2 regions of the Pseudoalteromonas sp. DSM 26666 genome follow, and region 2 is predicted to be linked to the other one. Evidence: predicted binding sites of a transcription regulator. Region 2 holds the regulator's gene; the other holds the start of a gene.
What was found. The regulator FliA, encoded in region 2, starts transcription of late flagellar genes. The targets are predictions, from matches to a motif close to CTAAAGNTNNNNNNNNNNNNGCCGATA.
Positions count from the first base shown of each region.

Region 1: the regulator FliA is predicted to act here: its motif matches at 1,395-1,421, upstream of BM380_RS18190 (DUF5610 domain-containing protein).

Region 1 covers NZ_FPAR01000017.1:20,100-23,529, reverse strand. Annotated here, with positions in the region: gene murI (glutamate racemase) at 1-174, opposite strand, end outside; gene BM380_RS18190 (DUF5610 domain-containing protein) at 241-1,365, opposite strand; gene trmA (tRNA (uridine(54)-C5)-methyltransferase TrmA) at 1,530-2,627, shown strand; gene BM380_RS18180 (thiol:disulfide interchange protein DsbA/DsbL) at 2,702-3,340, opposite strand; gene BM380_RS18175 (thiol:disulfide interchange protein DsbA/DsbL) at 3,360-3,430, opposite strand, start outside.
Region 2 covers NZ_FPAR01000005.1:292,614-296,043, forward strand. Annotated here, with positions in the region: gene BM380_RS11565 (protein phosphatase CheZ) at 1-458, opposite strand, end outside; gene cheY (chemotaxis response regulator CheY) at 475-858, opposite strand; gene BM380_RS11575 (RNA polymerase sigma factor FliA) at 899-1,609, opposite strand; gene BM380_RS11580 (MinD/ParA family ATP-binding protein) at 1,636-2,496, opposite strand; gene flhF (flagellar biosynthesis GTPase FlhF) at 2,489-3,430, opposite strand, start outside.

The DNA of each region.
Region 1 (3,430 bases), on a different contig from region 2:
TTGGATCAATCCGCATAGGCGATGAATGATGGTTTGTTGCGATTGCGCACCATATGGCAATAATGCGTTATCCATAAAGTAGCTGTATTGAGCATGAGGAATGCTTTGCTGAATATGCTCAAGCACGGTGGTTCCACCTATACCTGAATCAAATACCATGATGTGCGCTGACAAACTACCATTCCTACTCTTTACTAAGAACGGCAGTTTGCCATGTGGCTTTTATAAAAGAAAGTAGTTTTACTCAGTGCCTAGCATCGCAGTAGCGGCGTTTAGTTTATCTAAGTTTTCAAACATGGTGTTAGTGTAATCAACCAGTTTATCTATTTCTTGTTGATCTTGATTTAGCCATTGAATGATACCTGATAGCTGACTTTCTAATCCTAGGGTTTGCGCTTTAGAGTAAGCCGATTTTAGATCATCATTAAAAGGGGCAACTGTTTCGGCAATGGCTTTTTCTGATGTTGGCTTAATTTGTTCATACTCTTTAATGGCAGCAACGGTTTTGCTTTGACGTAAGTCCATTGAGAATGCCACCAGCTGTTCATTACCTAAACTGAGTTCTTGGGCTTGTTCAAATGCTTTATCTAAATCGCCACTGAAAAAGGTTTTACTGACATCTTGTAACTCTGCCATTAAATCATTTATGGCTTGCTGCTCGTCTTCATTAAGCTCACCGTTTACTGACATCGAGAAAGAGAGCTCACGGGATTCAGAAAATTGCGTACTAAATGATTGTGAATCATCTGTTTTTTGATAGCGACTAGATGATTGCGATTGGTAAGCATCTGCAAAGCTAATACTCACCTCATCACCTTCTGCTGTGGTAAATGTATAATCAGCACTATTGCTTAAACTTACATATTGCGCCTGACTAACAGTTACGCTTGCAGGTTGTGGGTTAAATAAGTTCTGCTCAAATTTATCGAGGCCACTAAAGATACCCTCTTTAGACTTATCAATACCCTCTTCAAGTTCTTGATTAAATACGCCCATGCCTTTTAATTCATCCACAGCCTCATCAACACCCGTCTGCACTCCTTTACGTGCCTGATTTAGCATATCTTGTAGTTTCTCATCATTAGCACCATTGGCTTTGGCTTTATTTACCGAGCTTGTTACAAAGTCTAAAACATTTTTAACGACTTCATTAAAATCAAACAGTGGTTTGTCTTTTTTGGTTTCAGCGACCGGCAAACCTAGTCCTTTTGCCATTTTGTCACCTAATACGGCAGCAGCCAGTTCTTTTCCTCGTTGCTGATAACTAGTTGGTGGCGAGTCTATTTTAGGCTGTGGCATTGCTTGTTTAGTATTGTATTTATTAGCATTACTGTTTGGAACAAAACTAAAGTTACCTATTTTCATGAGAAGACTCCTATTTAGACTTACTCTTATATCGGCCAAGTAAGCCTATACTGTAGTAAAATGCTCAAAAAAAGCTCACTATATTTGATCAAAACTAGACAAATACGCTTCGCTCCCTACAATAGCGCCGATAAACAGATCTCAACGATAAGGTTATACCGTTAATGGCAGTTATAAATATAGATACCACGCAGTACGATGCACAATTAAATGAAAAAGAGCAGCGTATTACAGAGCAATTTCAACGTTTTGGTGTAAAACAGTTAGAAGTATTTAGCTCTGAGCCCATTAACTACCGCCAACGTGCAGAATTTAGAGTATGGCACGATGGTGACGATCTGTTTCATATTATGTTTGATCAACAAACAAAAGATAAAATACGTGTTGATACCTTTGACCCTGCAGCTCCTTTAGTAGGTGAAATTATGCAGGTGATGATTGATAATTTAAAAGGCTGCGAAGTACTACGTCGTAAATTATTTCAAATAGATTATTTATCAACCCTCAGTGGTGAAATTTTAGTGAGCTTGCTATATCACAAGCCACTTGATGAACACTGGTTAACTGAGATCAATGCCTTAAAGGAAAAGCTAAGTAGCCAGTACAAAATTGACTTTATTGGCCGTGCACGTAAGCAAAAAGAAAAATTGGGCGATGACTTTGTTACTGAGCGCTTAATGGTGAATGGCCAAGAGCTAATCTATCAACAGGTAGAAAATAGCTTTACTCAGCCTAATGCGAAGGTGAATATTAAAATGTTAGAGTGGGCACAAGAGTTATGTAAACCACTAAACAATGATTTACTAGAGCTGTATTGTGGTAATGGAAACTTTTCTATTGCACTTGCTGGTTCATTTAATAAAGTGCTGGCGACGGAAATATCAAAATCGTCGGTGCATTCAGCGCAATATAATATTGCTCAAAACCAAGTAACTAACTTAGATATTATTCGCATGTCGAGCGAAGAGTTTACTCAGGCAATGAAAGGCGAGCGTACTTTCTCTCGCTTAGATGGCATTGACTTGAGTAGTTACAACTGCCAAACCATCTTAGTCGACCCGCCTAGAGCAGGCATGGACACGCTTACGTGTGACTTAGTGGCTAATTATGAAAATATTATTTATATCTCATGTAACCCAGACACATTAGAGCGTGACCTTGAACACTTAACGCAAACCCACGAGGTTAAGCGCTTTGCAATATTTGATCAGTTCCCTTATACACACCACATTGAATCTGGTGTGTTTTTACAACGTAAATAAAAAAAGCATTAAACAGCGCACGTTGTAAGAATAAAAAAAGCTCCTTAAGGAGCTTTTTTATTTAACCAAACTACTTATTTATTTGCTAAGTAATTAATGAGTGCGCTTACATCTTCTGGCGATGAAATGCCTGACTCGCCACCTAAGTTAAGCTTATATTTACCATTAACAATAAATGTAGGAACGCCACGCAGTGCCCCTTTACCTTTAAAGTAATCTTGGTCACGTTTCATTTTAGAGCTAAGTGTACGTACCGAGAAGCTTTCAAATAATTTATCAAACTTGTCGCCATCTACGCCTTGAGCTAAAAATACATCTTTTACATCTGCAAGCTCATTAAAACGAGCGCGCTTTGCATGGATATGATCAAACATCGCTGAAATAATTTTATCTTTTTGAGGTAGTACTTCAGCTGTAGCTAATGCTTGGCTGATCATGGTTTGATGTTCTGGGTCACGTACACCCACAAAATCTACATGGCTTTTCTTAAACTTTACGTTTTTATCTAGCTTAGGTTTGATCTCGGCCAGCAGTGGTTCCATGTTATTACATGCAGGACAGTAAAAAGAGAAAAACTCTTTTACTTCTGGTTTTCTGGTTGCACGATCAGAGACGACATCGTAATGCACGCCCTCTTCGTAAGTGGCAGCAAAACTGGTTGCAGCTAAAGGGAGTAATACAGCAAGTAACCCTGCTTTAACTAATTTGATCATTATTGTGGTGCTCCAAAAATTATAGTTTTAGTAAAAAGCTAATTAACTCATCAAGTTCTTGTTGGCTCTTGATTGTATTAATATTGATTT
Region 2 (3,430 bases):
GTTTTGTGATGAGAACTGCTCATAAACTTATCAATACTATGACAAAGTGATTTAAACTCACCAAGCTCTATTTCGCGGTTCATTAAACGATCCCACGTTGGCTTGATATCAGCTATTTCGTCAGCGATTTCTTGTGCTAATGGTAAGCTTGCTTCAACCGCATCCATTGTCTTATTGGCTGCGTTTTCTGTCATTTCCATGACATAGTTAAGGCGTTTTTTTGCGTCAGGGATGGCATCAGTGGTAATGTCTGTTAAACGCGTGTCTAACTCGAAACTTTTTAAAGCTTCGTGCAGTTGACGCGTCAACTTACCCACCTCAGCAAATAACTGTGATTGCTCTTGTGAAGCTGTTTCTAAAATTAACTGATTCGCTTTATCTTGCTCACCATTTTCTAAAAAAACAACTAACTGGCGAGCTTGTTCTAAAGTAATCTGAGGCGCAGCAGGTGCTGACATAAGCCTCTCCCTCTCATTAACCTAAGCGTTCGAACACTTTTTCTAATTTAGTTTTCAATGTACCTGCAGTAAATGGTTTAACAATATAACCATTAACACCTGCTTGGGCCGCAGCAATTATTTGTTCTTTTTTAGCTTCTGCTGTAACCATTAAAACAGGAATATGCTTTAATTTTTCATCAGCTCGAATTGCCCTTAAAAGATCAATACCTTGCATGCCTGGCATATTCCAATCTGTTACAACAAAATCAAACGCTTGATTTTGCAACATAGGCAAAGCAGTTGACCCGTCATCTGCTTCTTGAACATTGGTAAAACCTAAATCGCGCAACAGGTTTTTAATAATACGTCTCATTGTTGAGAAATCATCAACAACAAGAATTTTAATGTTTTTATCCAAAACATCCTCCAGTGAGGCCTGAACCTTTATTTACTTACTTCTAGTTTATCCAGTCATTGATTTTTGCTTTAAGCTTAATCATCGCCTGACCATGTATCTGACTTACACGCGATTCACTTACATCGAGTATATGCCCAATTTCTTTTAAATTCATCTCATCGTTATAGTACAAAGAAAGCACCATTGCATCTTTTTCCGGTAACGACTTTATTGCACTGAGTAAAGACTCATTAAACCGTTCATTTTTAACATTATTGAACGGTTTGTCTAGTGCTAAATCTTGGCCATGAGGTGTAATCACATCATCATCTATACCAAGGTCTTCAATGCCTAACACTTTGCTTACATTTACATCGTTTAAAATATGATGGTACTCATTTAGCGAAATTTCAAGTTTTTCAGCAACTTCACTATCTTTAGGTTCACGGTTTAAACTGTTCTCAAGCGCAACAATAGTCTCTGCAACCAAACGGCTTTTTCTGTGAACTGAACGTGGAACCCAATCGCCTCGGCGCATTTCATCTATCATCGCACCACGAATACGAATACCGGCAAAGGTTTCAAAGCTTGCGCCTTTGCTTGCATCAAAGTTTTTTGAAGCTTCAATTAAACCAATCATACCCGATTGAATTAAATCATCTAGCTGCACACTGGCCGGTAAACGAGCAATTAAATGGCACGCCACTTTCTTGACTAATGAGGCATGCTTTTCAACAATCATATTTAAATTCTGTGTTGACTGATATCCCATAGCTCTATTCACCGGTATTGTCATTGTTAGTTACTAACTAGTTTCTCAATGAAAAACTCTAAATGACCCGAGGCTTGACTAGGTGTTGGCCACTTAGCAATTTTTGTAGCCAGTGTTTTAAAAGCAATTGCAGCAGGCGACCCAGGAAAAACCTCAACAATTACTTTTTGGCGGCGCGTTGATTTGCGCATATTTTCATCATATGGAACCGTTGCAACCAACTCCATTGATATATCTAAAAATCGGTCGGTAACCTTTGAAAGTTTTGCAAACAATTCCTGCCCTTCGCGTAAACTACGCACCATATTGGCAACAATTTTAAATTTATAAACGCCGTGCTCACGGCTAAGTACTTTAATTAAAGCATAGGCATCGGTAATTGATGTAGGCTCATCACATACCACCACAACCACATCTTGCGCTGCGCGAGAAAAACTCAGCACCATATCGGAAATACCCGCAGCGGTATCAACAATTAAAATATCAAAGTCGGTGTTAAGTTCACTAAATGCACGAATAAGTCCAGCGTGCTCTGAGGGTGATAACTCAACCATACTTTGCGAACCCGATGTTGCAGGCACTATTTTTATGCCTGCGGGACCTTCGACTAAAATATCATCAAGTTCACATTCGCCCGATAAAACATGAGATAAATTACGCTCAACGCGCAGTCCAAGCATCACATCACAATTCGCTAATCCTAAATCAGCATCTAGTACAAGCACACGTTTGCCTTGTTGGCCTAACGCGATTGCCGTGTTAAGGGATACGTTCGTTTTACCCACTCCACCTTTGCCGCCGGTGACAGCGATAACTTTTACGCCGTTATTATTATTCTTGCTCATTTTGCGAAGGCCGCTTGCTTGATCTAAAACTGTGTTAATCATACATCTCTACTGTGCTCGACGCCACTGATTGGTGTCGTGATTGTTGTGCTTTTATTCTTTTTAAATACAATTGCTCAGCTTTTTTTACTAGTTTTTCGGCATTTGCCACTCTAATATCTTCTGGTACTCGCTGACCGTTAGTAAGATACCCTATTGGGAGACGATTTTGAATCGCAATACTAATAATCTCACCTAAACTCAATGACTCATCAAGTTTAGTAAAAATACATCCGCTTAGCTGTACTTTTTTAAAGTGCCTTACTGTTTCTTGTAATACATTAATTTGCGCCGTCGCACTTAATACTAAATAACTACGTATATCAACACGCTGATTACGCATCAAGGTGTTTAACTGCTCGGTTAAGCGTAAATCACGTTGACTCATTCCCGCTGTATCAATTAAGACTAGACGTTTATTTCGTAAATGGTATAAAACTTCTGCTAATTCATTTGCATCTTTAACTTGTTTAACGCCACAACCTATAATACGACCATACGTTGCTAGCTGCTCATAAGCACCAATACGGTAGGTATCGGTAGTAATAAGCGCTACTTTATCGGCACCGTATTTTTGTGCACCCAATGCTGCCAGTTTTGCAACTGTGGTGGTTTTACCCACGCCAGTAGGTCCGACTAACGCAAAAACACCGCCTTGGCGAAGTATTTCGTTGTTCGTGGTTTGCATTTGATCTTCAACCATGTTCAATAAAGCTTTCCAGCCTTGTTGGCGAGACACATCGTCTGGTACAAAACATGCCATTTGCTCAGCAACATTTTTCTCTATCCCCATACCGACTAAGCGGTCAATCATACATGCACGGGTCGGGTCGCGACGTGCCATATCTTGCTGCATTAAACCTGATACTTGGTGCTCTAATAGTTGACGAATTGCGTTCATTTCTTCACGCATTGTGCTGATGTCACTGGATTCTTT